2 regions of the Bilophila sp. 4_1_30 genome follow, and region 2 is predicted to be linked to the other one. Evidence: predicted binding sites of a transcription regulator. Region 2 holds the regulator's gene; the other holds the start of a gene.
The links. The regulator sigma-54, encoded in region 2, starts transcription at its own class of promoters, with help from an activator protein. The targets are predictions, from matches to a motif close to CTGGCACGGNNNNTGCTT.
Positions count from the first base shown of each region.

Region 1: a site for sigma-54 is predicted at 9,068-9,085, ahead of HMPREF0178_RS10375 (glycyl radical protein). Genes of this name have one in related genera too.

Region 1 is NZ_JH114232.1:835,971-846,460, forward strand. Features, by position in the region: gene HMPREF0178_RS10345 (lactate utilization protein) at 141-728, shown strand; gene ldhH (L-lactate dehydrogenase (quinone) large subunit LdhH) at 779-2,935, shown strand; gene HMPREF0178_RS10360 (TIGR04076 family protein) at 3,325-3,666, opposite strand; gene HMPREF0178_RS10365 (sigma-54-dependent Fis family transcriptional regulator) at 3,847-5,235, opposite strand; gene HMPREF0178_RS10370 (glycyl-radical enzyme activating protein) at 5,424-6,362, opposite strand; gene HMPREF0178_RS10375 (glycyl radical protein) at 6,468-8,960, opposite strand; gene HMPREF0178_RS10380 (aldehyde dehydrogenase family protein) at 9,703-10,490, opposite strand, start outside.
Region 2 is NZ_JH114231.1:370,913-392,061, forward strand. Features, by position in the region: gene HMPREF0178_RS01785 (glycosyltransferase family 4 protein) at 1-824, shown strand, start outside; gene cysK (cysteine synthase A) at 852-1,757, shown strand; gene dtd (D-aminoacyl-tRNA deacylase) at 1,846-2,310, opposite strand; gene HMPREF0178_RS01800 (long-chain fatty acid--CoA ligase) at 2,307-4,130, opposite strand; gene ispD (2-C-methyl-D-erythritol 4-phosphate cytidylyltransferase) at 4,306-5,529, opposite strand; RNA gene rnpB (RNase P RNA component class A) at 5,609-5,987, opposite strand; gene HMPREF0178_RS01810 (zinc ribbon domain-containing protein) at 6,002-6,769, opposite strand; gene HMPREF0178_RS01815 (Nif3-like dinuclear metal center hexameric protein) at 6,805-7,659, opposite strand; gene HMPREF0178_RS01820 (phosphoribosylformylglycinamidine synthase subunit PurQ) at 7,696-8,529, opposite strand; gene HMPREF0178_RS01825 (CTP synthase) at 8,971-10,623, shown strand; gene kdsA (3-deoxy-8-phosphooctulonate synthase) at 10,727-11,548, shown strand; gene HMPREF0178_RS01835 (HAD family hydrolase) at 11,538-12,131, shown strand; gene lptC (LPS export ABC transporter periplasmic protein LptC) at 12,128-12,856, shown strand; gene HMPREF0178_RS01845 (LptA/OstA family protein) at 12,971-13,471, shown strand; gene lptB (LPS export ABC transporter ATP-binding protein) at 13,471-14,193, shown strand; gene rpoN (RNA polymerase factor sigma-54) at 14,506-15,984, shown strand; gene hpf (ribosome hibernation-promoting factor, HPF/YfiA family) at 16,122-16,658, shown strand; gene rapZ (RNase adapter RapZ) at 16,745-17,695, shown strand; gene HMPREF0178_RS01870 (LysE family translocator) at 17,782-18,408, shown strand; gene HMPREF0178_RS01875 (amidohydrolase family protein) at 18,453-19,172, opposite strand; gene HMPREF0178_RS01880 (hydrogenase maturation nickel metallochaperone HypA) at 19,368-19,721, shown strand; gene hypB (hydrogenase nickel incorporation protein HypB) at 19,733-20,392, shown strand; gene nadE (NAD(+) synthase) at 20,473-21,149, opposite strand, start outside.

The DNA of each region.
Region 1 (10,490 bases), on a different contig from region 2:
CTCTGGAAAAAAGAACAAGAAGGCGGGGGGTTGCCTAATCGCAAAAAAATAAACATACTATCAAGAAACACTTCTTGTAGCGGGACCGTTTCCGAATTCGGAGACGGGGGGTCCGCATCACTTGCAACCAGGAAAAAACAATGGAACAGACTCCTGCTGAACTCTGGAAACAACGGTCCATAGCCATTGCGGCTACGGTGAAGGAAGTCGCGTCGGTGGACGAGGCTTTGCAGTACGCCCTCGAACTGTGTCAGGCCGCCGAGCCTCATGAGCAGCTCATGGGTGCCGAGCCGGAACGCAAAGGCAATATCCTCGCAGCGCCCGGCCTGCCCGCTGAACAGGCCGAGATCCTCCGCAAGGGATGCGAAGAGAAGGGCCTCGTTTTCGTTGAAGGGGGCCTGCGGGAATACGCCGGCGGCATGGAAGTCGGCGTTGCGTGGGCCGCGTGCGGCCTCGCCGATACGGGGACCTGTGTGGTTGAGAGCACCAACGAAGATATCCGGCTGGCGACCATGCTTCCGGAAACAAGCGTGCTGCTCATCCGCCGCTCGACCATCCTGCCCGGCAATGAAAACGGCGCGGAGGTGCTCCAGAAGTTCTTCGGCAAGCCCGAACCCGAATTTTTGGCTTTCATCAGCGGGCCGAGCCGTACCGCCGACATCGAGCGTGTGCTGACGCTGGGCGTTCATGGCCCGTTGTATCTGCACGCCGTGCTCATCAACGACTAGTTTTCGTACGGGAAGCCGCTTCCCAGTCGATTTACCATAAGGATTGCCATATGAAAGAACCCGCACGCGATATAAAAAACTACCGTACCGACCTGTCCGCCGCGCTGGAGGATACGTTCCAGCGCCGCGCCTTGGACAAGTTCGCGGTGGATTACCGGGCCAGCCGTGAGCGCATCTACTCCGGTCTGAACGACCGCGAGCTGATCGCCGAAGTCGCCGCCCGTAAGGACGAATCGGTCAGGCACCTCGACGAGCTGTTCGTACAGTTCAAGGAAGAGGCCGAAAAGCGCGGGGTGCAGGTGCATCTTGCCAGAGATGCCGCCGACGCCAACCGCATCATCGCCAAGATCGCGGAAGAAAACGGCTGTAAGATGGTCGTGAAGTCCAAATCCATGACCGTCGAGGAAATCCAGACCAATACGGCCCTTGAAGCCAAGGGCATGGAAGTGGTGGAAACCGACCTTGCGGAATGGATCATCCAGCTTCGCCATGAAGGGCCTTCCCACATGGTCATGCCCGCTATCCACCTGTCCCGCACGCAGGTTGCCGATACCTTCACCAAGGAAACCGGCAAGCACCAGACCGAAGACATCACCAGCCTCGTGCGCGTGGCCCGCCGCGAGCTGCGCCGCAAGTTCGCCGAAGCCGACATGGGCATTTCCGGCATGAACTTCGCCGTGGCCGAATCCGGCGCTATCGGCCTCGTGACCAACGAAGGCAACGCCCGCATGGTCACCACGTTGCCCCGCGTGCATGTCGCGGTGGGCGGCATCGACAAGCTGATCCCCTCGTTCGACGACGCGATGGCGACCCTCCGCGTGTTGCCCCGTAACGCCACGGGCCAGCATCTGACCTCTTACGTCACGTGGATCGCCGGCGGCGTGCCCACGGCTTCCGCGCCCGACGGCAAGAAGAGTATGCACGTAGTGTTCGTGGACAATGGCCGTAAAGCCGTGCTCAACGATCCCATCCTGTCGCAGGCCCTGCGCTGCGTGCGCTGCGGCGCATGTGCCAACGTGTGCCCCGTGTACCGTCTCGTGGGCGGGCACCGCATGGGCTACATCTACATCGGCGCCATCGGCCTCATCCTGACCTACCTGTTCCACGGCAAGGACCGCGCCAAGGCGCTCGTCCAGAACTGCGTGAACTGCCAGGCCTGCAAGAGCGTCTGCGCGGCGGGCATCGACCTGCCCGGCCTGATTGAGGAAATCCGTATGCGGTATATTGAGCAGGACGGCAACAGCCTGCCCATGAACCTGCTGGCGTCCACCCTCAAGAACCGCAAGGCGTTCCATACGCTTTTGAAGTTCGCCAAGTACGCCCAGAAGCCGCTCACCGGCGGCGAGCAGTTCATCCGCCATCTGCCTTCCATGTTCGCCAAGGACAACGAGTTCCGCGCCCTGCCCGCCATCGCCGACAAGGCGTTCCGCGACCGCTGGGAAAAGCTGGATCGCCCGGTTTCCGCGAACCCCTCGCTGCGTGTGGCCATCTTTGCGGGCTGTGTACAGGACTTCGTGTATCCCGAGCAGCTTGAAGCGGCTGTAAAGCTCATGCAGGGCCACAACATCCGTGTGGACTTCCCGATGGATCAGTCCTGCTGCGGCCTGCCCGTGGTGATGATGGGCCAGCGCGAAACCGCCCGCGACGTGGCGCTCCAGAACATGGATGCCTTCGAGAAGGGCGATTACGATGTCATCCTGACCCTCTGCGCCTCCTGCGCCTCGCAGCTCAAGGAAGGCTATGTGGAACTGTTCGCCGGGCAGCCCGGACGTCAGGCCCGCGCAAAGGCGCTTGCGGACAAGGTTATGGACTTCAGCACGTTCGCGAAGGAAAAGCTCGGACTGAGCGCCGAAAGCTTCAACCACAGCGACGAAAAGGTAACCTATCACGCCTCTTGTCACCTTTGCCGTGGCCTTGGCGTGAAGGAAGCCCCGCGTGAACTCATCGCCGCTGCCGCCGACTATGTTCCGGCTGCCGAAGAGGAAGTGTGCTGCGGTTTCGGCGGCACGTACTCCGCCAAGTTCCCCGAAGTGTCCGCCGCGCTGCTTCGCAAGAAGCTGGACGGCATCGCGGATACCGGCGCGGCCCGTGTGGTCATGGACTGCCCTGGCTGCGTGCTTCAGATCCGCGGCGGCGCGGAGAAGGACGGCAAGGGCCTCAAGGTGACGCACATCTCCGAGCTGCTGGCTGAGAATCTGAAGAAGTAAATGCCTCCCCGGCGGTCTGGGGGCATGATGCCCCCAGACCCCTCGAAGCGAAAAGAAGCGGTTCCGTCTCCGGCTGAAGCTGAAAACGGAACCGCTTCTTTTCGCTCCAAGTCCGTCAGGAGTACCTTTTTCGAAGTGAGCGGCACTGCTGAGGGGGTCCTCGGGCAGGCTATGATGAACTTGTTCTCCTATTTGTTTTGAAAGTGTGTTGTTAACGCTGTTCCTCTTTGAAAGAAGTATTCTTCTGATGGCAATCCGCGCCGGAAAAGCTGTAAAGAGGGATTCGATAAGCACAAAAGTCTTTGAAGAGGAGAGGGTGGAGTTTGGGGAGGGGGAGGAGAAACTTTCTCCAGAAAGTTTCTCCTCCCCCTCCCCAATTTCTTCTCGCCCTAATCGTGATGCGGGGTGTAGTTGATGGCCGCTTCTTCGTCGGTCCGTTCGACTTTGAAAATGACGGGGCGCAGACCGTCGTTGCAGCTGCATATGGCTATGCCCGGCTTTTCGATCCAGTCGCCGTAATAGAATTGTCCGCTGCCGTGCGCCAAGGCGAAAACATACTGGTAGATGGCCTTCCACGCTTCATCACAGAACCCCTCCGGCTTGGCGTAGTCGGCGTAAAAAATTTGCCCTTCCTTGAGCATCGGACACTTGCCGATTCCCTTGGAGCCGTATTCCTTGGCCAGTTCCTCATCAAAATGCCGCTTGAGGACGGTGATCCTGCATCGTTTCATGTCGCCTCCGTGATGTGTTGGAAAAGGCGTCTCCGGAAAACTGCCGCCAAGGGACAGCCTCCGCGATCCTGAAATCATATTCTGTCCCACTTACGAAAGTCTTTGGAGAGGAAGAGGAGAGGTTTGGAGGGGGGAAGGGGAAACTTTCTCAGAAAGTTTCCCCTTCCCCCCTCCCATTTTCTATTCCCCTCCATCCTTCTCCGAGTGCAGCTTTCTGAAAATGGTACTGCGGTTGACCTTGAAGACCTCGGCGACTTTTTGGACGGAGCCGTGCACCTTGAGAGCCTTGCGGAGGATGCCGCGCTCGATGTCGGCCATGATGTCCTTGAGGGGGCGCTCGTAGTTGATGCCGTCGTCAGGGAAAAACAGCTCCTCATTCTCGTTGCCGGTCATGTGCCGGGGCAAGTCCTTGACGGAGAGCGGGCCGTGATCCTTGGTGATCACGATGCTGTGCATGAGGTTCTGGAGCTCGCGCACGTTGCCGGGCCATGAATACTGGCGCAGGGCTTCCATGAGGCCGGGCGTGAGGTTCATGTGTTTGCGGTACTTGGAAGTGAACATGTTCAGAAAATGCGTCACGAGAGGCTGGATGTCGTCAGGGCGCTCGCGCAGGGGCGGGATGTTCACCACGGCCACGTTGAGACGGTAATAAAGATCGCGCCGGAAGAGGCCCTTTTCGACACGTTCCGCAAGGTTGCGGTTGGTGGCGGCGATGATGCGGACGTTGACCTTGCGGGGCTTGGAGGAGCCCACGCGCATGATCTCGCCATCCTGAAGCACGCGGAGCAGGCGGGTCTGCATGGCAAGGCTCAATTCGCCGATTTCGTCGAGAAACACCGTGCCGCCGTCGGCCATTTCGAAATAGCCGCTCTTGCCCTTGTTGCCTGCGCCGGTGAAGGCTCCGGGCATGTAGCCGAAGAGTTCCGACTCGGTGAGGCTTTCGGAAATGCCGCCGCAGTCCACCTTGAGGAACATCTTTTCCTTGCGCGGGCTGAGTTCGTGGGTGAGGCGGGCCACCACGTCCTTGCCGACGCCCGTTTCGCCGAGGATGAGCACCGTGGCGTCGGAACTGGCGAACCGCTCCACAAGGCTCATAACCTCTTTCATCTCGCGGCTTTCGAAGACGGGGACGAGTTCGCGGGTCTGTTCGCGGGCAAGGAAGGCGAGACGGTCGTGGAACTGCTCGATGAGTTTCTTCTGGGCGGTCATCTCCTCCTGCAGCTGGGTCAGGACGGTGATGTCGCGGGCGAAGGTCACGACAAGGCACAATTGGCCCTTGTCGTCGAAAACGGGATAGCCGGTCAAGACCAGACGCTTCCCGTTGGCGAGCTGCTGGACGTGGGTGGCCGATTTCCCGGTTTCGACGATCTGCGGATTGACGACCTTGTCGAAAATCCCCTGCTGGACGAGCGTGCGGATGTTCTTGCCCCGGATTTCCCCCTGCCTCAGGCCGGTCAGGGTTTCGTACATTTTGTTGACGAACAGGGTCGTCCCCTCCGCGTCACTGATGAAGACGCCATCAGAGAGGGTGTCGAGGATACTTTCAAAATGGGGAGCAAGAGACGTCATCGAAGTGTTTTCCATAGGCATCGCACGAGAAATAAAATGATTGCAGGGAAATTGGTTTCTCATGCTAGTGCCTGTACGCAAGAACGTCAAGGCGTGCGTGGAAAGGGGACGAGTGGACGGAGGGGAAAGCAAAAATCCCCGCCCGGATCGCCGGGCGGGGATATCTTTCGGAAGGGAGGAGCGGAAGCTTACTTCTTTTCTTCCGTCACGGCACCGCGGGTTTCATCGACGATCCGCTGGATGCGCTGCGCGACGCCGTCGGGCAGGCTGACGTCGCCCATGGCGTATTCGCGGCTCAGGAAGTCGTACTTCTGGGTTCCCAGTCGGTGGTAGGGCAGGGCTTCGTAACCCACGTTCTCGTGGCCTTTGAGGAACTCGCCGAGGGCGTAGGCGAACTCGTCATTGTCGTTGAACCCGGGAATGATGGGCGTACGGACCTGGACATGCAGGTTGGGGAATTCGGTGAGCAGCTTTTTGAGGTTGCTGAGGATCAGTTCGTTGCCGACGCCAGCGCCCTCACGGTGTTTTTCGCTGTCCATCTGTTTGACGTCGAACAGGACATAGTTGAGGTATGGGGCGGCTTCCTTGAGGGTATCCCACGGGATACAGCCGCACGTTTCAATGGCGGTCTTGATACGGCGATGACGGGCCTCCCGGAGCAGCGGGAGGGCAATGTCGGCGTGCATGAGGGGCTCGCCGCCGGAAAGGGTCATGCCGCCGCCGGAGCGGGCATAGAACAGGGCGTCCTTTTCCACTTCCTTGAGGATCTGATCGACGGTCTTGTTTTCGCCGTAGATGATCATCCCCTGTGCGGGACAGGCGTGGGCACAGTCGAGCGTCTTGCAGACGTCGCACTTGCTGCGGTCGAGCGAGAGTGTGCCATCTTCGTTGACGGTGATCGCGTCGTGTTCACAGGCCTTGATGCAGCGGTGGCAGCCGATGCAGCGGCCCTTGTTGTAGGCGACCTGCGGATGCGAGGCCTGGGATTCGGGGTTACTGCACCATTTGCACGACAGGGGGCAGCCCTTCAGGAAGACGATGGTCCGGATGCCGGGACCGTCGTGAACGGAATATTTCTGAATATTGAAGACGGTTCCGGTCGCCTTTCTATCTTCAAAGGAACCCATGGACTACCTCTTTTTCTGAGCGTTAGAGTTGGAAATGGCGGGCCAGATAATTCCGGCCCGCCATTTATTTAATCATTCATCTTGTGTGCCGCAAGCGGCCAGAACTTACATCTGGTCGTGGCCGGTACGGGCGATGAGGTCGTTCTGCAGGTCGGGGGTCAGGTCGACGAAGTAGGCGCTGTACCCGGCGATGCGGACGATGAGGTTACGATACTTCTGAGGATCCTTCTGGGCCTTCTTCAGGGTATCGGCGTTGATGACGTTGAACTGGATGTGCCACAGCTTCAGGTCGCACCAGGTACGGATGAACTGCACCAGCTTTTCGGTACCGGCATCGCCTTCAACGCACTTGGGAGTGAACTTCACGTTGATCAGACGGGCAGCACGGGCGCGCATACCGTAGTTCTTCGTGTTGTGGTTGGAGAGCAGGATGGCGGTGGGACCATTGTGGTCGGCGCCGTGAGACGGGGAAGAACCGTCAGCCAGCGGGAACCACGCCACGCGGCCGTTCGGGGTAGCGGAAACAACCTTACCGAAGGGCACGTGAGAGGTGAAGGGCACGTAACGGGCGTCGTTGTTGATGCCCATTTCCTTGCCGTACTTGGCGGCGAAGGACACGGCCATGCGGTCGAGTTCGCGACCGATTTCGTCGGCGTATTCGTCGTCGTTGCCGTAGCAGGGAGCCGTGCGGAGGAGCTGCTGGATGTCTTCGTAGCCTTCGAAGTTGGCTTCGAGAGCGTCGATGAGCTGATCCATGGTGAGCTTCCTGTCTTCAAACACGAGCTTCTTGATGGCGGCCAGGGAGTCGATGACGGTGCCGAGGCCCATGAATTCGAAGTAGCCGAAGTTCAGGCCTTCGGGGATCTGGGGCTGATGCAGGTCGATGCAGTGCTTGCGGCAGAGAGCGTGCAGCACGGAGCCCATGGGCTGGGCGAAGTGCTTGGCGCGGGTCTGGATAACAATGTACTGCTGGATGAACGTCGTGCGGAGCAGGAGCATGTGCTGCTGCACGTAGGCGTTCCAGAATTCGTCCCAGCTCTTGAACTTGCGGGCGTCGCCGGTCTGGATGCCGAGCTGCACGTCGCCGTACTTCTTCATCTTGCCGTCGTACAGAGCCATTTCCACAGCGGAGGCGAAGTTGGTATAAGCGCCGCCGGAGGTGTAGGTGTCGCGGTTGGGCATACGGATTTCGATGCAGCCGGACACGGCGTAATCAAGGGCTTCTTCAAAGGTCGCGCCCTTGGAGACGTACAGCGGGATGCATTCTTCGTCGTTGCACAGCTTGGGGAAGCCGGAGCCGAACTTGATGGTTTCGGCGACGTCCCACAGGTAGCGTTCAGGAGCGCGGCTGTGGATACGGGCGGCGAGGTCGGGGTAGTGCAGCGGGAATTCGCGCTTGGACTTCAGGAACAGGTAGGTCAGATCGTTGGTCGCGTCGCGGCCGTCCGGGGTCTGGCCGCCAATGGTGACGGCTTCCCAGTGAGCGTAGCCTTCGTTGAAGGCGCCGCCGGCGGGGGAGATGTACATGTCGATGAATTCGGCCATGCCGACCCACATGCATTCCAAGTATTCCAGGGTCTTTTCATCGGTCAGGATGCCGGCTTCCATGTCCTTCTTGTAGAAGGGATAGAAGTACTGGTCCATACGGCCGTTGGAGATGGTGGTACCGGTCTTCTGTTCCAGACGGGAGAACATCTGGGTGAAGTACTGGGACTGAACGGCTTCGTAGAAGTCGCGAGCCGGGTTGGCGGGCACGTGTTCGGCGTTTTCAGCCATGCGGATGAGTTCGGCCTTGCGGACCGGATCGGCGCAAGCTTCGGCGGCCTTGCGGGCGGCGTCGGCGTGGCGCTTCGCCCACAGAACGATGGCGTCGCACACGAGGATGGTGGCTTCGATGAAGGGACGCTTGTCCACCTGATCCACGGGAGAGGCGGGATCAAGAGCGGCCAGCTTTTCTTCCATTTCCTGCTTCAGACCGTTGAAGCCGCGCTTCAGCACCACTTCGTAGTCATGCACCCACTGGATGGAGGAGCGGAAAGAAGAGGTTTCGTTGACGATGAAGCGGGAGATCAGGCCGTCGGGATCGTCGTAGGTCAGCTTGTGAACTTCGGCGGGAAGAGCCTTGTTCAGAGCTTCGTGATAGGTGCGGCCCTTCCAGAAAGGAGCGATCTGCTCAACCACGATCTTGGCGTCTTCGGGGCTGATGGAAGCCGGAGACTGCGGGCGGGTGGGAAGGTCGCGCACGGCGATGTCGAGGAAGTCGCCGTCGAGTTCGGGGTACAGGATGCCGTAACGGCCGTCATGACCACCGCAGCGGCCGAGGAGGAGCTGATCGTCCTGCACCATGACGGTGATGTTCTTGGCAACGTTCATCAGAGCCTTGGCCCAGCGGAGAACCAAGGGCTGACCCACGGTTTCGGCCATGGACTGCGTGAAGAACAGAGCGCGTTCGACGTCGATAGCGGGCTTCTGGCCGTCGAAACGTTCCAGCAGCTTGAACACGCGCTTGTGGGATTCGCGATAGATGTCTTCTTTACCGGCGATGTTGTCTTCGAGACGCTGCTCATGAGGCGATTTGATTTCAGCTACCTGAGTCATGTCACTTCTCCGTGTAGGAATTAAGGTTGTGTAGTATGATGTGTGGAGCTTTCCGGCAGACCGCTCGGAAGTTCTCGTTCCCTTCTTCACTTGTCTTGCTTATAATAAAGCAAGTGCCGTGCCAGATGGGTTAGAAAAAATGTTTACTTGTTATTTCATGGTATTGTGAAAGAGAGTGTTTTGAGACGTCTTTCTGGAAAAGGGTGCAGTCGCAAAATTGCATCGCTTATCAGGAATAATCCGCAAAGAGTAGTCGTATAATGTTGCATTTTTGCGACAGAGAGAGGTTTTCCTGCAACCTGTGTCCGTTTTTGCGCAGCGAAAGAGAATAGTTCCTGACAAGGGTTTTTATCTTACTGATATTATATCAGAAAAAACTCCCTTTGAAGGAACAGCGTTGGTTGGGGGTGGAAAGTATGATGCAAAAATGCGACATCAGAAAAATCCATTTTGTGAAAAAAGTATTTTTAAAATGGCCTCTACAAACTGGAACTATCGGAAAAGACACCCAATCCGAGTTGAAGCGAGTACTTTTTCGAGGAATGCATGTGCCCAAAAAGACCGCAAGCAGGGATTTGATAAACGCAAAAACCTTTGAAAACAGAAGGATAGCGCCCAGAGAGGGAAAGAAAAAGCTCTTTTTTAGAAAGACTCTTCCGCTCTTCCCCGGCATCTCCATATCCATAATAAGAAAGGGGGAAGGGAACCAGTCCCTCCCCCCCATAAAAGGCGTACGCTACAATCAGACGATGCGGAAGTTGTCCACAACGCAGCAGCGGCGCAGACGCACGAACGAGCGGGCGCAAGTCACACCTTCACCAGTGGGGGTGGAGATGGTCATGGTCGTCCAGCCTTCGCCGCCAGCGCCGAGGGCGGCGAGGTGCGGGCCGTTCTTGACGAACAGGCTGGTGTTCATGGCGCGGGCCATCTTGTCCATGTTGTCGATATTGCGGGAGTGCATACCGGCGGTGTGGGACAGGCCACGTTCGAGGATGAGAGCCCATTCAATGGCTTCGTCCACGTTGGCGGCGCGCAGCAGCGGGATAACGGGCATCAGCTGTTCCACGCGAGCGAACACGTGGTTGATGTCGCGCTTCACGTCCACGATGAGCAGACGGCAGCTGTCGGGCACGTCGATGCCGGCGGCCTTGGCGATGAGGGCGGCGTCACGGCCGACCCACTTCGGGTTCGGATTGGGAGCCTTGCCGCCTTCAACCTGAGGATAGTTGCGCAGAACCACGCGAGCCACGGCGTCAGCCTGTTCAAGGCTGATTTCCACGGCGCCGATGGCCTTCATTTCGGCCTTCAGCTGATCGGCGATGGAATCCACGGCGATGATTTCTTTTTCGTCGGCGCAGATGATGTTGTTGTCGAAGGAAGCGCCGTCGTAGATGCTGCGGGCAGCGCGGGCGATGTTGGCGGTTTCGTCGACGACGACCGGCGGGTTGCCGGCGCCGGCGGCGATGAGGCGCATGGTGGCGACCTTGCGGGCCTGAGCCACAACAGCTTCACCACCGGTCACCACGAGCA
Region 2 (21,149 bases):
CGTCGACCATCGTTCACGCCTTTCACAATAAGGCTGTAAAACGCGTTGCATGGTGGGGCCTGTTTTGGCGGAACCGGAAGCTGGCCTGTGTCGCACATCGCGGCGTCATATACCGCCCGGGTAATCCCCTCCCCTACCTTTCTCCTTCGATGAAGGCCTTTCTTCCCAATTCGGAAGCCTGTGCCCGGGCAATCAGCTGGTGTTGCCCCAAGCACAAAATCCACGTCATCCCAAACGGCATTCCCGATGATCGCGTGATTCCCACGCGTCCCGCCTCCGCCGTAAAACAGGAACTGGACATCCCCGAGCAAGCCCTTATCTTTACCTATGTGGGAAACAATAATCCTGCCAAGGGGATAGAACCGCTTCTGAAGGCTTTTTCCTCCGCTTGCCTTGACGCGCATCTGGTCATGGTGGGAGCCAACCCCGATCTCTGGCTTCCTCTCTGCGATACGCTGGGAATCCGAGAAAAAGTCCGTCTCATAGGGCAGACCGAACGCGTCAGCGATTACCTCCAGATAGGAGATGCATTTGTCTTCCCTTCAAAGAATATGGACTCGGCTCCCAATACGCTTCTTGAAGCCATCCGCATGGGGTTGCCCGTAGTGGCTGCTACAGTGGGCGGAGTTCCTGAAATAGCTCAAAATAATGGGCTGCTTGTCCCGCCGGATGATACGGAAGCCTTAACGCGAGCCTTACAGGAAATGGCCTCTGACCCTGAGCGCCGGAAACTGTGGGGAGCGAACAGCGCCCGCAGAGGGCAAAGCTACTCCGTCGAAGCGCGATGTGTCGAATTGGAAAAAATATATCATTCCGTCCTGTAACCTGCTCTCGGAGCAAAAGGAAACGTTATGGATCTGTTGCAGAGCATCGGAAAAACGCCGCTGATACGGCTCACCAAATTGACCGAAGGTCTTGACGCGGAGATTCTGGTAAAAGTCGAATCCCGCAACCCGGGCGGCTCCATCAAAGACCGTGCCGCCCTCCGTATGATTCAGGGGGCTCTCGAAAAGGGCACTCTCAAGCCGAACGGAACCATTGTCGAACCGACCAGCGGAAACACCGGCATCGGCTTGGCGGTCGTATCCACATGCATGGGATTCAAGCTCATCCTGACCATGCCGGAATCCATGAGTGACGAACGCAAAGCCCTGCTCCGCGGTTTTGGGGCGGAACTCATTCTCACCCCCGCCGCGAAGGGCATGGGCGGGGCCGTTGAGGAAGCCCAGCGGCTGGCCGCCACGAAAGGCTATGTACTACTGGATCAGTTCTCCAATCCGGATAATGCGGAAGCGCACTACCGCACGACGGGTCCGGAAATTCTCGCGGACGCCGGAATGGTGGATGCCTTTGTTGCGGGCGTCGGCACAGGCGGAACCATCACGGGGACAGGGCGCTACCTGCGCGAACACCTTCCCTCGGTGGGGCTGTTCGCTGTCGAGCCTGCGGAATCGGCCGTCCTTTCGGGCAATCCCGCTGGGCCGCACCTTATTCAAGGCATTGGCGCCGGTTTCGTTCCCGCGTTGCTGGATCGTTCCCTGCTGACCGAAGTGCTGCCTATCCCCGGCCTGGAAGCCATCAAGATGGCCCGGCGCGTCATGACGGAAGAGGGCATTTCCTGCGGCATTTCATCCGGCGCCAACGTCGCGGCGGCGCTTCTTCTGGCGAACAGACCGGAATGGAAAGGAAAGCGCATTGTGACGGTTCTGCCCGACACCGGTGAGCGCTATCTCTCCACCCAGCTTTTCAAAGCGTAACCGCTGACAATCTCCCAATCACTCAAACCAAAAAGGACGGCGTTTCAACGAGCCGTCCTTTTTGGTTGTCTATCGTATTTGTTATCCGCTAAAAATCCGCTGAGTCCAGCAAGATCGTCACCGGCCCCCAATTCGTGAGGGAAACATCCATGTCCGCAGCGAACACGCCCTGCTGGACTCGTCCCGGCAGTCTGGTTCGCACATCTTCCACAAAATGCTGAAACAACGGTTCCGCCACGCCCGGAGGGGCCGACAGGTGGAACGAGGGGCGCCGCCCTTTTCGGGAATCCGCATAGAGCGTGAACTGGGAAACCAGAATGATTTCTCCACCGGCTTCCTCTATCCCTCTGTTCATCTTCCCCTCATCATCAGGAAAAATGCGGAGAACCACCATCTTTTCGATCAGCGTATTCCAGAGCTTGCCTCCGCGCAGATCAAGCGTATCCTCCGGGCCAAAACCAACGAGGACAACCAAGCCCTTGCCGATGGATGCCACGTTCTGACCTTCAATGGCGACTTTTCCCTCACGGACCCGTTGAAGAAGCAGTCTCATGCGTTTCCGTCCGTCTTCTCGGGTTCGCCCTGCGTTTTTGCTTCCTTTTCTCCGATTCCAGCCTCCGGAGCGGAAACCTCTTCCTTCGAGGTTTCTTCGGGGACAAGCTGTTCTTTATCCTGTTCCGTATCGCTCTTGTGCAGCTCCTCTTCCCGCAGGATGCGCCGCAACACTTTGCCGACCATCGTCTTCGGCAGTTCCTCACGGAATTCGATCAAGCGAGGCACCTTGAAGGAAGCCAGTTTCTGGCGACAAAAGGCCACGACTTCCGGTACGGTCAGATTCGCCCCTTCCTCCGGGACGATATACGCCTTGACGGTTTCACCGCGGGAGCGGTGATTAACGCCCACGGTAACGGCTTCCCGAATTTTGGGGTGTGTGTGGAGGACTTCATCGATTTCACGCGGATAGACGTTGTAACCACCAACGATGATCAAATCCTTCTTACGGTCGACAATGTAGAAATAACCCTCTTCATCCATGTAGGCGATATCGCCGGTGTACAGCCAGCCGTCGCGGATGGTCCGGGCGGTTTCTTCCGGGCGGTTCCAATAACCCTTCATAACCTGCGGCCCCTTGATGACCAACTCCCCGATCTCATTGTGAGCCAAAACCCTTTCACCGTCTTCCGTGTCGACAATACGGGCGAGGGTTCCGGGAACCGGCACACCTATAGAACCCGGTTTCTGCTTCCCAAACACGGGGTTGGCATGGGTAACGGGCGAAGCCTCGGTCAGCCCAAAGCCTTCCGTGATGGGCGTGCCCGTCACTTCTTCAAATTTCTTCAGCCATTCGACAGGCATGGGGGCTGATCCCGAAATACAGAATATGATATGATGCAGATCGTACTGGGCCAGATTTTTCTGCTGCAACAGGGAAATATAGACGGAAGGAGCGCCGATGAACGCCGTGAACTGGTACTTTTTGAATGCCTCCAGCATGTCGGCGGGGACATACCGCGGCATGGGGACCACTCGTGCGGCCATCCTTGCGGGTAGCAACAATGTAATCGTCAAACCGAACACATGGAACAAAGGCAACAGGGCCAGAAACACATGCTCCTTTTCCGGGGGCTGTTGAATGATCGCCATCAGCTGGGTAAGGTTGGCCAATAGATTCGCATGGGTCAGCATGGCCCCCTTGGAAAGCCCCGTGGTACCTCCCGTGTACTGCAACAAGGCGATGGTCTCGTGAGCATCCGTCACTTCCACGCTCAGGCGCTCGGTCGTTTTGAAAAGGTCCTTCCACGCTACGACCTCTTTTCCGTCAAACGGAACAGGAACCCATGTACCCTGCCGTCGGGCCGAAAACGGCTGCAACCAGCTCAAGGGGAATTTCAGCGCATCACGGACACGCGTCACATAACAGACGTCCAGTTCGAGCTGTTCCCGCAGCGCCGCAATCTTGGGCCAAAAAATATCGAGGGTGATGAGATGTTTTGCGCCGGAATCCTTAATCTGATGCGTCAGCTCGGATTCCATATAGAGAGGATTCGTCATGACGGCGACCGCTCCGGCCTTCATGACACCCCAGAATGCGATGAATGTCTGAGGGAGATTCGGGAGCATGATGGAAACGCGATCTCCCGGCCTGACCCCGCGCCGCCGGAGCGAAGCGGCCAGTTTTTCAGCTAATTCTTTCAATTCCCTATAGGAAATATGCGTATTTTGAAAGACGATGGCTTCACGCTGTCCGTATGTTTCCGCCGCAGTGTCGAGAATATTTTGCAGCCCTCCCTCGGGGATGACTATGTCATGCGGCACACCTTTGTCGTAAGAAGAAAACCAAGGACAGTCCATGCCCTGCTGAAGGTCGCTCATAACGGCTCACGATGCGAAAAAGGTTAGAATTACCCCACGGAAAGGGCCCGTACTGCTTGTTACACCAACATACAAAGTTTTACAAGAACGACATGGAACTTTCATTCAACCCAGAGGGTTATCTATTATTTTCAGTATACTTATTGGGATTTTAAAATTTACATAATTTAAAGTATTATGCGTCTCTATTACCACGAAGCCCCGTAACCACGGCGACGGCCTTTATCCCCAGCCGTTCACCTGTAAAACCAAGCCCTTCCTCCGTCGTCGCCTTCACATTTACCGCTCCCAGGTCCAACCCGAGCAGCCTTGCCACATTCCGCCGAATCATTTCCCTATGCGGGCCGACTTTGGGAATCTGAGCAATGACAGCCAGATCGACATGGGTAATATGTACATTGGCCTTCAGGACGTGCTCCAGAACCGTGTCCAGCAACACAGCCGAATTGACATTGTCGAATGCAGGATCGGAATCAGGGAAGAATGTTCCGATATCCCCCGCTCCGATGCAGCCAAGCAAGGCATCCATCAATGCGTGCAGCAAGACATCTCCATCAGAATGGGCCAGCACATCCGGCGAACCGGCAATGGGCACCCCCCCCAACCGCATAGGCCGGGCAGGCTGTCTCGCTTCATTGCCATCAGCATACTTATGGACATCATACCCATAACCGACACACGGGATACGCTCTCCTGTCATCCGCAACATTTCCAAATCCTCGGGCGTGGTGATTTTTTTGTTTCCCGCTTCTCCCTCCGCGACATGCACGGCGTGTCCGCACAGTTCAAGCAAACTGGCGTCATCAGTGACAACCCAGCCTTCCTCTTCCGCACGCTGATGGGCAACCCGCAGAAAAGCGAGGGAAAAACCTTGCGGGGTCTGAACCGCCATCAGATGTTTCCGATCAGGTGTGGCAACGACCTTTTTTTCTTCATCCATCACTTTAATGGTATCCACCACGGGAATGCCGGGGATACATGCGGCGACACACTCCCCCGAAGCTTCACCATGCAGCCCGTCCAGTATCCGGTTGACCAGCACGGGCGAAACAAACGGCCTTGCCGCATCATGGATCAGGACCTCCATGCAATCACCCGGCAAAGCGGCCAAGCCGTTTCGGACGGAGTCTTGACGCAACGCTCCGCCAGCGACAACCTTCCAAGGAATCCCTAGGGACGCATTCCGCATCAGGCCCGCTACCCGTTCGCGCTCTTCGTCAATGCACGCTTCCGGAAACACGAAAACGAGCCCATCCACGCGTGCGCATCGGGAAAAGACGAGCGCTGATTCCCAATACAACGGAGCGCCTTTCCAATCCAAGAATTGCTTGGCAAGCCCCCCTGTGGCCGAAGCCAACCGGTTCCCCTGCCCCGCCGCGAGAAGAAGTGTCCACGCCATGAATGACCTCACTTGTGTGCTGAATGCGAGAAAGCCCCGGTGAAGTCTGCAGATGCAAAAACCGTCACCGGAGCCTCAAATCGGGAGTCGGACTATAAGCCGGGTTCTGTACCACCCCGCCCTTGCGGGCGGCATGGCGACTGTCATTCCTCTAGGAGCACAGTTACCTGTACCCTCAAGCAACCTACCCGGAAGCGTTGATCGGGCCGATCCGCTTCCCTATTTGGTCTTGCTTCGAACGGGGCTTGCCGAGCTCGTCACGTCACCGTGCCGACTGGTGGGCTCTTACCCCACCGTTTCACCCTTACCGCCCGAGGGCGGCGGTTTGCTTTCTGTGGCGCTCTCCGAGGATCACTCCCCCTGGGCGTTACCCAGCGTCCTGCCCTGTGAAGCCCGGACTTTCCTCTCCGTCCGTCACGCCGAAACGCGACGGACGCGGCGACAATCCATCCGGCTCCCGAAAACCCAAAAACTATTCGGCGTGGTGCGCCATTTCATCAGCCGTCTGGTTGGTCTCTTCGTTAAAGTGCTCCACCCAGTAAATCAAGCGCTGACAGTTGGGGCAGTTGATGATCTTATGGCCTCCCTGCAGTTCAATGAATGTCTGCGGGGGGATCATGATCCGGCAACCGGAACAGACCCCGGCAGTCACGGGTACGATCACGGGATGGGACAGACGGCGACGGATGAACTCATAGCGATCAAGGACGGGACGCGGCACAGCGGAACCAGTTTCGGAACGCACCTGAGCCAGCTCATCCAAACGCTTGCGGGCTTCGTCCTGCCGCGTTTCGAGGCTGATCTGCTTGGCTTCCAACTCGGCCTTGAGGTCGGCCCATATAGCGTCGACTTCCTGCAGCGCGTTGTCCTGATGCAGCTTTTCTTCCAGCAAGGCGGCGCGTTCCTCTTCACGGGAACGGTTCACCTTTTCCATATTGTCCATTTCCCGGGCCATAGCCTGATATTCCCGGGAGTTGGATACCTGCATCATCTTGTTCTTGCTCTTCTTGATGCGGCTGCTGTCGTCATCAAGCTCGCCAGTGATGCGCTTTTCCTGTTCCTTCAAATGCGCAAGCTTTTCCAGCACCCGTTCGCGCTGCGTGTTCGTGGCGGCGAAACGGTTTTTGAGATCTTCCAATTCTTTCGGGGCCTGTTCGAGTTCCATCTCCACGGAATGGATGGCATCGTCCACGCGCTGAAGGGCCACGAGTTGGCGGATTTGTTCGAGATAAAGGCTCACAACTCTTCTCCTGAAATCTGATAACGGATTACGCCTCAGTCTGTGGGGGAAAACGGCGCAAGAGGATCCTGCGCGGGCACGAACTGCACGGCGACATCAGACACATTCTCTTTCAATTGCAGGGCAAAACGCCGCATCATCTCTTCTTCAAGGCTGAAATGCCCCACATCCAGCACTGGAAGGGGAAGATCAAGCGCGGTATGATACTTCAAGTCACCGGTAATGAGCAAGTCCGCGCCACATGCAGCGGCCTCAGGCGCAAGCGAGCTTCCCGATCCGGGGCAGATGGCAATGCGGCGGATGCGCTCAGGCAAGGTCCCAGCCAAGCGGGGGCAACTCCCCACCAGCCATAGGGCCAACATTTTTTTCAGATCTTCCGGGGTCATGTCAACCGCACAATCGCCGACGACGCCGAAGCCGCAGGCATACGAACCGCCGCCCCGCTCCATTGTCCCCGTCTGTTCCAGCACGGTCAGCGGCAATGGCATTCCATGCCCTGCCTCGCCATCCTTCGTGTCAGAAGAAGGAATACGGCAAAGCCCCAGCTCGTCCGCCAGCCAGGAAACCGGACCCAAAGGATTCGCATCAAGGGACGTATGCGCCGAATACAGCGGCACATTGGCCCGAAACAACAGCGAAAGGACTTCATGGTAGCTGTCCAGCCGATCGGTGAACCGCCCCTCCATCGTCAACGGGTGATGGGCCAAAATCATTTCAGCCCCCCCGGACAACGCGATGCGGATGGATTCCGGCGTCGGATCAAGGCACACGGCGAGGAGGTTGATATCCTGCCGTGCGGAAGCGACCTGAACGCCCGACTTATCCCACGGCGCGGCGATCGCTAGTGGTGCCGTCCGTTCAATGAGCGCAATGAGTTCCGACTGTTTCATGCTTCCAATTCCTCTGTCTTGCCAAACAGGCGCATCCTAGCTGTGGTTGACTGGGTTCTCGCGCAGATACCGGACAGCATTCGCAAAGAGTGCGGTTCCGGGCACGGCGACTTCCCCGCGCGTCCAGCCGGGATGGTTGGTGGCGTGGTGGAACGCTTCGGGGTGCGGCATCAGGCCGAGGATATGCCCGGTCGGGTCCGTCAGGCCGGCAATGGCCAGTGGAGAACCGTTGGGATTCCAAGGATGCTCCTGCGTAGCTTCGCCCGTTTCAGGATGCGTATACTGCAAAGCAATCAGGTTTTCGTCCTGCAACCGCTGCAAGGTCGCGGCATCGCGGGCCACGAGCTTGCCTTCGCCATGACGGACAGGCATCGGCAGCACACCGTGGACAGCCAGTCCTTTGGTGAAAATACACGGGCTGTCGGGGTTCGGCTTGAGCTGGACCCATCTGTCCTCATAGCGGGCGGAGTCGTTATGGCTGAGGGAAACCTGCCGCTCAAAACGCTTCCCGTCCAGCGCGGGGAGTACGCCGAGCTTGACGAGCAGCTGGAATCCATTGCAGATTCCCAGCACGAGGCCGCCCGCATCGACGAACCGGTTCAAGCTGTCCAGCAGAGGCTGGCCTTCCGCGTCGGAAAGATGCAGCCAGCGCTGTGCCGCGGCCTGTGCCGCCCCGAGATCGTCGCCATCAAGGAATCCGCCGGGGAAAACAAGGAACTGATACTCGCTCAGGCGGACCTTCGCAGCCACAATGTCGGAAAAATGCACCACATCAGCCCTGTCCGCACCGGCCAGACGTGCGGCATGCGCTGTTTCCTGATGCGAGTTGGTGCCGTATCCGGTAATGACCAGCGTGTTGACCTGACTCATTGTCCACCCTTTTCCTGCATAAAAATTAAAAGCTTACTTACTGAAAAAGCGATAACGCGCCTGCATGATCCAGTTGGGTTCCCTCGCCGAGAAAAAAAGGGAGCCAGTCTGGAATGGGGGATTTACTTTATGCGGGTGTTTCTTTTCAGTCAATGGCTGTTTTTTTTCTGAAAACGGCCTATAGTTGGCGGATATTGTTTGCGTGCATCTGAATGGCCTGCTGAGGAGCAGAGGAATTACGGTTTTGGAACAGACGGAGCGTCCCCACCATTTCCCAATCAAAGGCGTTGTTTTTGTTACAGAACCAGCCGCATGTCGACCCGCTCAGGCGGGCTTTTTGTGTTCGCGTTCTCTCCTTTTCTGATGTATCCTGTTTCAGAGCGAGTTTCGTACACTGTATCCCCTCCGTCACGGCGGGAAAATCATAACTCGAGGTTTTTCATGAAGACCAAGTTTATCTTCATCACTGGTGGCGTCCTTTCCTCTCTCGGCAAAGGGCTTTCGGCGGCTTCCATCGGCGCGCTGTTGAAAACGCGTGGGCTGACCGTGACCATCCAAAAACTTGATCCCTATATCAACGTGGACCCCGGAACCATGAACCCCTATCAGCACGGTGAAGTGTACGTTACGGATGATGGGGCGGAGACGGACCTCGATTTGGGGCACTACGAACGCTATCTCAATACGGCCCTCTCCCAGAAAAACAACACGACCTCGGGTTCCATCTATTATAAGGTCATCACCAAGGAGCGCCACGGCGACTACCTCGGCGGAACGGTGCAGGTGATCCCCCACATCACCGATGAAATCAAAAGCGCCATCCTCAGCCTCGCCAAGGATGAGCCCGAAAACCCTGCTCCCGACGTCGCCATCATCGAAATCGGTGGCACGGTGGGCGACATCGAGGGCCTCCCCTTCCTTGAAGCCATCCGCCAGCTCCGCTCCGAACTGGGCCGCGACAATTGCCTGTACATCCATCTGACGCTCGTGCCCTATCTCCGTTCCGCCGGAGAACACAAGACCAAGCCCACGCAACACAGCGTCAAGGAACTCCGTTCGATCGGCATCCAGCCCGACATCATCCTCTGCCGCTGCGAAGAGCCCGTCCCCGCCGACCTCCGCGCCAAAATCGCCCTGTTCTGCAATGTGGACAAGGATGCCGTGTTTTCCGCCGTGGATGTGAGCAACATCTACGAATTGCCCTTGAAACTCTATGAGGAAGGGTTGGATCAAAAGGTCGCCATCATGCTGCGCCTGCCCGCCCGCAACGCCAAGCTTGAGCCGTGGGAAGAGCTGGTCCACAACGTCAAGAATCCGCAGGGCCGGGTCACCATAGCCATCGTCGGCAAGTATGTCGAACTGAAGGAAGCCTACAAGAGCCTTCACGAAGCTTTGGTGCATGGCGGCATCGCCAACAGGGTCGCCGTGGATCTGCGCTATGTGAATTCCGAAGAGGTGACCGCCGAAAACGTCGCAGAGACGTTCAAAGGCGCTGACGGCATCCTCGTTCCCGGCGGCTTCGGGTACCGCGGCGTTGAAGGGAAAATCGAATCCATCCGGTATGCCCGTGAAAACAATGTGCCCTTCTTCGGGATCTGCCTCGGTATGCAGTGCGCGGTCATCGAATTCGCCCGCCACGTCGTCGGCATCGAGGAAGCCAACTCCGAAGAATTCAACCCGTTCGCCAAGGACAAGCTCATCTACCTGATGACCGAATGGTACGATTTCCGCAAAAAGGCCGTGGAGCGCCGCGATGCGGAAAGCGACAAGGGCGGGACCATGCGCCTCGGCGCGTATCCCTGCGCCATTTCGGAAGGGACGCACGCTTTCGAAGCCTACAAAACGGCCAATATCAACGAACGCCACCGCCACCGCTACGAATTCAACAATGCCTACCGCGAACGTCTTGCGGATATGGGCATGGTTTTCAGCGGCCAGTCCCCCGATGGCACGCTGGTGGAAATCGTTGAAATCCCCGATCACCCGTGGTTCTTGGGCTGCCAGTTCCATCCCGAATTCCAGTCCCGCCCGATGAAGCCCCATCCGTTGTTCAAAGACTTCATCCGTGCGTCTTGCCTGGCTCGCAAGAAGTAGACTTCCCTTCCCTAATGCTTATTCCTTTGCGGTCATTCCGGCGACAAAACCGGAATGACCGCAAGGTTGTCTCCAAGCGAGAACTCCTTCTCAACGCTAAGGAATGCCCATGATGACATCAGACGAACTCTATGGTCAGCTTCGGAAGGACCACTTTATTTTTGCGGGCCCCTGTGCCCTGGAAAGTTTCGAATTGGCGCTGGACACGGCGCATGCCGTAGCCGAAGCCAGCAGGGAAGCCGGATTGTTTGCCGTCTTCAAGAGTTCGTGGGATAAGGCCAACAGGACCTCAGGGAAAGGTTTCCGCGGTCCGGGCCTGGTCAAAGGCATGGAGTGGCTGGCTCGGATTAAAGAGGAAACGGGGTTGCCCGTTGTGACGGACATCCATCTGCCCGAACAGGCCGGACCTGTAGGTGAGGTGGCGGATATCCTTCAGATTCCCGCTTTTTTATGCCGCCAGACGGACCTGCTCTTGGCGGCGGCGCGGACGGGCCGCGTCGTCAACGTCAAGAAAGGCCAGTTTGTGGCTCCGTGGGATATGGGCCCCGTACGCGATAAACTGGTCGCGGCTGGCAATGACCGCGTCCTTCTGACGGAACGGGGCTCCTCTTTCGGATACAATAACCTCGTGGTCGATTTCCGTTCCATACCTATCATGCGGGCATTGGGCGTCCCGGTGATCTTCGACGCGACGCATTCCGTTCAGCTTCCCGGAGGGCAAGGCAGCTGCTCCGGCGGTGAACGGCATCACGTGCCCACACTGGCCCGTGCCGCGGCAGGGGCGGGAGTGGACGGCATTTTCATGGAATGCCACCCGGATCCCGACAAGGCCCTGTGCGACGGCCCCAACAGCTGGCCCCTAGCCAAGCTTCCGGCGCTCTTGAAGCAACTTTCAGCCATATGGAACATTCCTTATGACTTGTAATACTCTTTATTCCGATGGGACCGGGATATCCGGCCACTCTCCCACTCCCCGGCGAGAATCGATCGAAAGCCTCGCCAAGCACATCCGGCTTCTCGTCCTGGATGTGGACGGCGTCATGACGGACGGCGGCCTCTATTATGACGCCAATGGGCTGGCCATGAAGCGGTTCCATGTCCTCGACGGCATCGGCATCCGGCTCGCCAAAACGGCGGGGATTGAAGTCGCCGTCCTGTCGGGCATGGATGTGCCCTGCGTCGTGAGACGGCTGGAAGTCCTCGGCGTGACCGAGTATCATGGCGGGGCCGACAACAAATGTACTATTCTGGATGGGATGCGCAAACGGATGTCCCTTGAGTGGCAGGAAATCGCCTACCTTGGAGATGATTGGGTCGATCTCGCACCGATGTCTCGCGTGGGGCTGCCCGCTGCCGTCGCGAATGCCATGCCGGACGTCAAAAAACTGGCGAAGTTCGTGACGCAAAAAGAAGGCGGATGCGGCGCCGTCCGGGAATTTGTCGACTTGCTGCTGACTTGCCAAGGGAAACGGGAAGCTCTGCTTGAGCACTGGATGCGCTTGGAATGAAATGTTCACGAATCCTGCTTATTACCGCGCTGGTGGCGCTTCTCGCCGGAGGTTGGTACGTCGCGAAACGTGGCGGAGAAACAACGCTGATCGGCAGATTGCTTGATGTCGCCAACAAGGGCGGCATCAAGTCCCTTGACGGGGCGAAGCTTCAAGGCAACGCCACGCAATCCGGAAATCCGCTTGAGGAAGTGGCTGGGTTGGCCATCAAGGGGATCAATCTGTTCCAAGGAAATAAAGGCTTGGAGCTGTGGCGTCTCAAAGCAAGCTGGGCCCATATGTCCCAGAACGGCGATACGATCGATGTGGACAAACCCGTCGTCCGTTATGCGCTTGGCGAAGGCTCCGCAAGCAACCCCGACGACGATGTTCTTGACGTGCAGGCCCAGCTGGGGAGAATCACCGACAACCAGCGTTTTCTCACGCTCTGGGATGATGTCGTCATCACTCGCTATGATGACGTCATCACCAGTTCGCGCATGAATTACGACGCCAACAAACGCCTCATGACCTTCCCCGAGGGCGCTGCGCTTGAAAGCCCCACGGCATCCGGGACGGCTGCCTTTTTTACCTGGGATCTTGCTGCCAACGAAATGCATGGTTCGGGAGGCGTGCTGGTCGTACTCAAGCCCCGCCCCGACGCCCCAAACGCCAATGCCGCACCTTCTCCACGTGAACCGCAAGCCAATCCCCAGCAAGAATCGCCTCAGCCTGCAAGGAAATAAGCCCGTTATAGCTCCAACGGTTTACAGCTAGGAAAACATCATGAAAAACTTTTTTTAGGTATAGCCACACTGAGTTTAAGCCTGCTCTGCTCCGCCCCGTTGTGGGCGGCTCCGGTGACGCCCCCAAAACCCGCCAAGAATGTTGAAACGCGGATCACATCCGATCAATTGACCTATCTTGCTGAAAAGCAACTCGTCATCTTTGATAAAAACGTCCATGTGGTACGTCCCGACATTGAAATATGGGCCGATAGGATCACGGTTTACTTGAAGCCACCCAAAGGCGACGCTCAGAAGAAAGAAGGCGAAAAAGGCGGTATGCCTGCCGGAATGGCAGCCGGTGACGTTGATCGCATCGTTGCCGAACGGAATGTGCGTATGAAAAGTGAAAACCGCAACGGAACTTGCGCGAAGGCAACCTATACGATGGATGACGGCGTTCTTCTCATGGAAGGCGATCCTCGCCTGACTGATGGCGAAAACACCGTTACCGGGGAAACCATCAAGTACTTTACGGAAGAAAACCGCAGCGAAGTCATGGGCGGGTCCAAGAAACGCGTCGAAGCTGTCTTTTCCGGTTCTAAAAACTCCAGCCCGATCCGGGGGAACCGCTGATGGCCCGATTGTCCGGCGTTGACTTGCGCAAATGGTACGGCCAACGCGAGGTCGTACGCGGTGTTTCCCCCGAAGTGAACCAAGGGGAAATCGTCGGTCTGCTCGGCCCGAACGGGGCGGGTAAAACCACTTCGTTCTATATGCTGACCGGAATCATCAAACCGTCTTCCGGGCGGGTTCTCCTTGAAGAGCAGGATATTGGCACGTGGCCGCTCCATGAGCGCGCACGTGTGGGCATTTCCTACCTCCCGCAGGAGAGTTCCGTCTTCAGAAAACTTACGGTACGTCAAAATCTTCAGATTATTCTGGAGCATACGGGCCTTTCCCGTAAGGAGCAGAAAGAAAGGGCGGATGTATTGCTTGAAGATTTCGGTCTCACCCGACTGGAAAAATCCCACGCCATGCACCTGTCCGGAGGAGAACGCCGGCGTCTGGAAATCGCCCGTGCGCTTATCCGGGAACCGAAATTCGTCCTTCTCGACGAACCGTTTGCTGGCATCGACCCTCTTGCGGTGGGTGATATCCAAGGTTTGGTGCGCGCCTTGCGTGATCGCGGGATCGGAGTTCTCATCTCTGACCACAATGTCCGTGAAACACTGACGATTTGCGATCGGGCCTACCTCATGGTGCAGGGGCAGGTCGTTCTTTCCGGGACACCGGAAACCATCGTCAATAACGAACAGGCCCGGAGCGTATATCTTGGAGAAGGTTTCTCGCTCTGAGACACCATATTCCGTCATTCTCTGTGATTATAAAAAAAGATCGTGTGCTCCGGTACCGATCTTTTTTTGTGAGTTGAATAAGATAACCAGTCTTTTTCTCATTTCTTTTTCATCCAATAAACATCTCCGAGAAAAGAACAGAGAAAAAAAGCGTCCCTGTTCTTGCAACATCCCTAAGCATGTGGCATAATCCCTGCATGTAAGGCATAAAGATGCCCGGTTGATCTTCGCCTGACGGTTACCGTCGGTTCCCCTCCTCTCACAAGGTGTACCTGCGGGTTGGACAGACTCTTATGACAACGGGATATTTGCATGGCATTGGAACTCAGACAGCAGCTTAAACTTTCACAACAGCTGGTGATGACACCACAATTGCAGCAGGCTATCCGCCTATTGCAGCTATCCCGCTTGGAGCTTGTGGAAACGGTCCAGCGCGAGCTGCTGGAAAACCCGTTCCTCGAAGAAATTCAGGATGAGCCATCCAACGAGCCGCCCGCAGAAGTCCGTCCCGAATCCCCGCGAGATGAGCCTACATACGATCGGGAAGTGGCCCGCTCCGAAGACTGGGAAGACTATCTCGGAGAATTCGCCAGTACCCCGCAGCAAGTCCAGCCCAGAGACTATGAGCTCCCCGAAGAAATGAGTTCTCTGGAGGCCAGATATGCCTCCAGCCCCACTCTTGAAAGCCACCTCATGTGGCAGCTCCGCCTTTCCTCTCTCTCCGATGACCAAAAAGAACTCGGTGAAATCATTATCGGAAATCTCTCTTCTTCCGGCTACCTCCAAGCATCTCTTGAGGAAATGGCAGAGATGGCGCGGGCGGATTTTGCTGACGGGGCTTCGACCGCCGAAGCGAAAGATAAAGCATGGCCCACTGCCGAAGAGGTGGCGACGGTCCTTAAGGCCATCCAGCTATTCGATCCGGTGGGTGTTGCAGCCCGAACCCCGCAAGAATGTCTCCTCATCCAGATAAAAGCATTGGGATATGACAGGGATCAGGTGCTTGTTGATCTCGTGCGTGATCACCTTGAAGATCTGGAAGCCCACAGATACAAGCCCCTGCTCCGCAAATTCCGGCTGGATATGGATGAACTCAAGGAATATTTGGATATCATCCAGTCCCTTGATCCCATGCCCGGAGCGAGTTTTGGCGAAGGCGTGTCCACTTTTGTCAGCCCTGACGTCTTTGTTTACAAGGTGGACGGGGAATTCCTCATTGTCCTCAATGAGGACGGCCTGCCGAATCTGCACTTGAGCCCTGTGTATGATAACGCATCGGAAAACGCGTCAAGCAAGGAAAAAGAATACTTCAACGAAAAAATCCGTTCTGCGGCGTGGCTTATCAAAAGCCTGCACCAGCGGCAGCGGACATTGTACAAAGTCGTCGAAAGTATTGTAAAACACCAGCGCGGCTTTTTTGAGGAAGGGATCAGCAAGTTCAAACCGCTTATCCTGAAAGACATCGCCGATGATATCAACATGCACGAATCCACGGTCAGCCGCATCACGACCAACAAATATGTGGCAACACCCTTCGGCGTGTACGAACTCAAATTCTTTTTCAACAGCGCGCTGGAGCTGGATGACGGAAGCCAGGTGGGTTCGGAGAGCGTCAAGGCGCTCATCAAAAAGTGCATCAGCGAGGAAGATCCTAAAAACCCTCTCTCCGATGAACGCATCGGCGAAATTCTCAAGGAACACTTGAAAGTGAATATAGCCCGAAGAACGGTAGCCAAGTACCGGATGGCAATGGATATTCCGTCATCGTCCAGGAGAAAGGCCCATTTTTAGCCGTTCGAGGCCGTTTGAGAGCCCTTGACAGGACCCCTAAAAGGTTGTTGTAAAGAAGCCATGCCTGACAAAGCAATGTCCGTTGCGGATATCTCGGTATTCGCTGTGCGGACCGGTTATCAGCCAAAGGAGGCTTCATGCACATTTCCTTTACTTTCAAGAATTTCGAGCCGTCTGAACATTTGCGTAAGTATGCCCGCCGCCGTATGGAGAAGCTGGGAAGATTCTTCGGCAAGAACCCCGCTCTTGATGCGCAGGTGAATATGGCGGTCGATAAGTTCCGCCAGCGCGTGGAAGTTCAGCTTACCGGTGACGGCATCAACATCGCCGCCAGCGAAGTCTCGGAAGATATGTACGCCTCCATCGACCTCGTTCTTGATAAGCTGGAAGCTCAGGTCAAGAAGTTCGTTTCCCGTAACAAGGAAATCCATCGTAAGGGACGCGCTAACGATATCGATGTGTATACGTTTGAAGTGACGGAAGAAGATGGAGAACGAACGATTACCGGGCGAGACCATTTTTCTCCCAAGCCCATGAGCCCCGACGAGGCGGCCATGCAGCTTGATGCAAATGACTTTGAATTCCTCACGTTCCTGAATTCGGAAAATGATCGCATCAATGTCATCTATCGGCGTAAGAACGGTAACCTTGGACTGATAGATCCCATCTTCTAGGGCTTGTGCCGGTACACAAAGCGATTTCAACAAGCCCGTCCGGGGAGTCTCCACCGGACGGGCTTCCTGTTACTACGGAAAATACCATGACGGATCAGCCTCTCCTTCCTGAACATGCCGCGGAAAAGTCGACGGACTCCGCTTCTGAATCTCCAAAACCGAATGCGGATAAGCCGATTTTCATCATCACCGGCCTCTCCGGCGCGGGCAAAAGTACTGTGCTCCATGTCTTCGAGGACATGCGCCTGTTCACCGCGGACGGGGTGCCTCCGGAACTCATGCCCGAAATGGTGCGCCTTCTGCAGAGCTCCTCCGTTGAGCCGTCTCATGGCATAGCTCTCGGTTTCGATCAGCGGCGCAGCGAGTTCATGGGCGAACTTGATCAGGCGCTGCATCGGCTGTCCGGCATGGGATTCCGCACAAAGATCCTTTATCTGGAGGCGGATCCGTCCGTCATCATGCGGCGCTATGCCACAACCCGCCGTCCCCATCCGCTTGAACGGGAGGGTGTCGGTTTGGAACAAGCCGTACGCGAAGAAATGGAACGCCTTGCCCCCGTCCGGGAAATCGCCGATAAGGTCATCGACACATCTTCCTTTTCCATCCATGACTTGCGGCGGATCATTCAGCGCAAATGGAACAGTACCCACGAGCGGCTTCGTAGCATCAAGGTCAATCTCATTTCCTTCGGGTTCAAATACGGCGTCCCCCGCGAGGCGGATCTCGTCTTTGATCTCCGTTTTCTCCCCAATCCCTACTTCGTTGAAGAGCTGCGCCCACAGACGGGAAAAGAGAGCGCCATAGCCGAGTATGTTTTCAGTGAACCTTCGGGTAAAGAATTCAAAAAACGGCTTATTGATTTTTTATCTTTTCTTCTGCCCCTTTACGATGCTGAGGGGCGCTACCGCATCACAATCGCCTTAGGATGTACGGGGGGGAAACACCGTTCCGTGGCGATGACTGAGGCACTCATGCGGGCACTCAAGCGGCAAGACTATACTGTTTCCGTGGAGCATCGGCATATGGAGCTCGGCTGATCCGCTCGTTTGGGATTTGCTTTTTCCGCTTCGAGGCATTAGAGATACGGCCTGTCATACACATCAATGCCATAGGGAATGTGAACATGCTGCCTCTCGAAACCCTCGGAGCGTTTTTTGTTACCGCCATAGTGATGGGGCTGGCCCCCGGACCCGATAACATTTTTGTTTTAACCCAGTCCGCCCTGTATGGCTTTCGGGCCGGTATCGTGACCACGTTAGGGCTGATGACCGGGCTCTTCGGGCATACGGCAGCCGTTGCCCTCGGCGTTGCGGCACTGTTTCAAACATCCGAGACGGCCTTTACAGTCCTGAAATGTGCAGGGGCGGCCTACCTGCTGTATCTGGCATGGCTTTCTTTCCGTAGCGGTGCCTCCAGGGCATGGCTGGAGCAAAGTACCTTTCCCGGATACTGGGCCCTGTACCGGCGGGGTGTGGTCATGAACATTACCAATCCCAAGGTCACGCTTTTCTTTCTCGCCTTCCTCCCACAGTTTGCCAAGCCGGAACTCGGGAATGTCCCGCTTCAGATCGTCACCCTTGGCCTCCTCTTCCAGCTCGCTACGCTGGTCGTCTTCGGAGGTGTTTCATTCCTTGGCGGCAGGCTTGCCGAATGGTTCAACGCTTCCATCAGGGGGCAGATCATCCTCAATCGGATCACAGCCTGCATCTTCACCGCATTGGCGCTCCTGCTTATCTTCTCTTCCAGATGACAAAAAGCCCCGCCATGCGGGGCTTTTCTTCTTTGTAGCTCTGACTAGAGTGCTAAAAACCGCTTGATATTGCGGTAAAAAATATTCTCAAGAGCGCTCTCCGGCAATCCACAGACTTCCGTCCGCAGCATTTCCACCCGGTAATGATGGAACGGCGCGTCGCTCCCCCAGAAAACCCGTTCGCTGCCGACCGTATTGTAGGCCTCGCGGATTTTGGTGTGCATGGGCATACCCGACGTTTCGAGGTACACGTTGTCGTGTTTCTTGGAAAGATCAATGGCGGCCTGAATGTAGATGCCGTTTCCATGTCCCATGTGCACCATCACGATCCGTACTGTTGGAAAATCTTCCGCAAGCTGAATGATGCTGTGGGGAAGGGAAAAAGGTGGATGCCCCGAATGGATGAATACAGGCAAATCCATCTGTTGCGCAACTTCCATCAGAGGATGCACCACGGCGTCATTAGCGGTAAAGGCATTGAGAAGAGGATGCAGCTTAATCCCCTGAAAACCGTGCTCCCGGACTTCGCGGACGACCGTTTCGACAGCCTTGTCCCCTTCGTAGGGATTGGCCCACGTAATCCCCACAAAGCGATCGGGGAAACGTTTCACAGCCTGCTCCACCACCGTATTGTCCATATAGCTCACAACGGACTTTTCGATACCGTACCGATCCATCTCGGCGACCATCTGCTCGTCCGTATACCCTACGTCGGCCCACCCGCCGAAATAGCCCACATGCGAATGCGCGTCGATCTTTTGCATCATGCCCTCCTCAAAAGGATACCACCCGACGGCGTTTCATGTGACCTACGCCCGCCAGGAACAACGGTCAAGCAAGTCTCCCCTTCTCATCCGTCCAGCTGGACTCACCACTCTTTTTCGCCTACACTTCTTCCCTGTGCCTCTGTCCAAAAACTGCCGAGCCTTGTCCCGGGAATCAACCAGAGAAGTTCTGCCATGCACGAAATGTCTGTCGTTACAAGCCTGTTATCCATTGTCCGCGAAGAGATGGAAAAGCATGACGTCCATCGTCTGCTGCTGGTACGGGTACGATATGGAGCACTCTCCAACATCGTCCCGGAAGCCCTTTCCTTTGCCTTTGAGGCGCTTACGGCGGGAACCGACTTCGAAGGCGCTGTGCTGGAAACCGAAGAGGTTCCCATCACTCTCAAGTGTTCCCAATGCGGACATACTTTCCCGGCCGTCAAGGGAGAGCATTTCTTTGCGCCGTGTCCAGCCTGCGGCGAGCAATACGGGCATTCAATGGAAACGGGCCGCGAGCTGTACGTCCAGCATATCGAGGCGGAATAAAGGAGCTTATTGTGGAAATACCTGTTATTCGTAATGTTCTTGAAGCCAACGGAAAGCTGGCGGCAAGCCTGAAAGAGCAGTTCGCCAAACACGGCATCCTTGCCCTGAATCTCATAAGCTCTCCCGGTGCGGGCAAGACGTCTCTGCTGGAGCGTACGCTTACGGATCTGGCTTCCGAATTTCGCATGGCCGTCATTGAAGGCGACCTCCAGACGGACAACGACGCACGCCGCGTCGCCTCCACCGGAGCCAAGGCCGTGCAGATCAATACGGACGGCGGCTGCCACCTCGACAGCAACCTTGTCATGGAAGCTCTAGGTGCTTTCGATCTGAACGAGATCGATATCCTGTTCATCGAAAACGTAGGGAACCTCGTTTGCCCCGTCGAATTCGATTGCGGCGAAGACGCCAAGATCGCCCTGCTCAGCGTGACCGAAGGCGACGACAAGCCTGAAAAATACCCTCTCCTTTTCAACCGTGCCAGTGCGATGGTCCTCAACAAGATCGATCTCCTGCCCTATGTAGATTTCGATGTAGAGGTTGCCGCCCGCCATGCCCGCCACCTCAATGCGGATCTGGCCCTCTTTGAGGTTTCTTGCCGCACGGGCGAAGGGCTCGAAAAATGGTACTCTTGGCTGCGCCAAGCGGCGAAAGCCAAAAAGGGCGCTTGAGCATCCCGTTTTTGGGATCATAAGATCAAAAAAAGCCTCCCGGATTTCGAGAGGCTTTTTTTGCATCAACGATCTATGCGTTACATATGGACGTGCACGCCGAAGGCATGGTTACCGACAGGCAGCAGCGGGGGGAGTTGAAGGCGCTTGAAGGCACTCCTGCGCATAAGGGCTTGCACACGATTGACGTCTTCAGGCGTGACGCCGGGCAGATCAATATCCTCAGCCCGCTTCGATTCTTCAATCAACGCATGAAGGATCGAATCCAGCACATCGTACTCGGGCAAAGAATCCTGATCCTTCTGGCCCGGGCGCAACTCCGCCGACGGCGCCTTATCGAAGATGTTCTGAGGAATGGCGCACATCCCTTCGCGCTCATTGAACCATTGCGCGAGCTGGTACACTTCCGTCTTGTACAAGTCGGCAATGGGTGCCAGACCGCCGCAGGTATCCCCATACATCGTACAATACCCGGCGGCCACTTCGGACTTGTTCCCCGTAGCCAAAAGCATCCAGTGGAATTTGTTGGAAAACGACATCATGACCACGCCGCGGATGCGGGACTGGATGTTCTCTTCAGTGACATCCCGTTCCCTTCCGGCAAAGGCAGGGGCAAGCGCTTTTTCAAAGGCTTCCATCATCGGCGAAATCGGAACCGTGAACGTTTCCATCCCCAGATTGGCGGCCAGTACCTCGGAATCGGTAATGCTTCCCTCACTCGACCACGGGGACGGCATCATCACCCCGTGCACGTGAT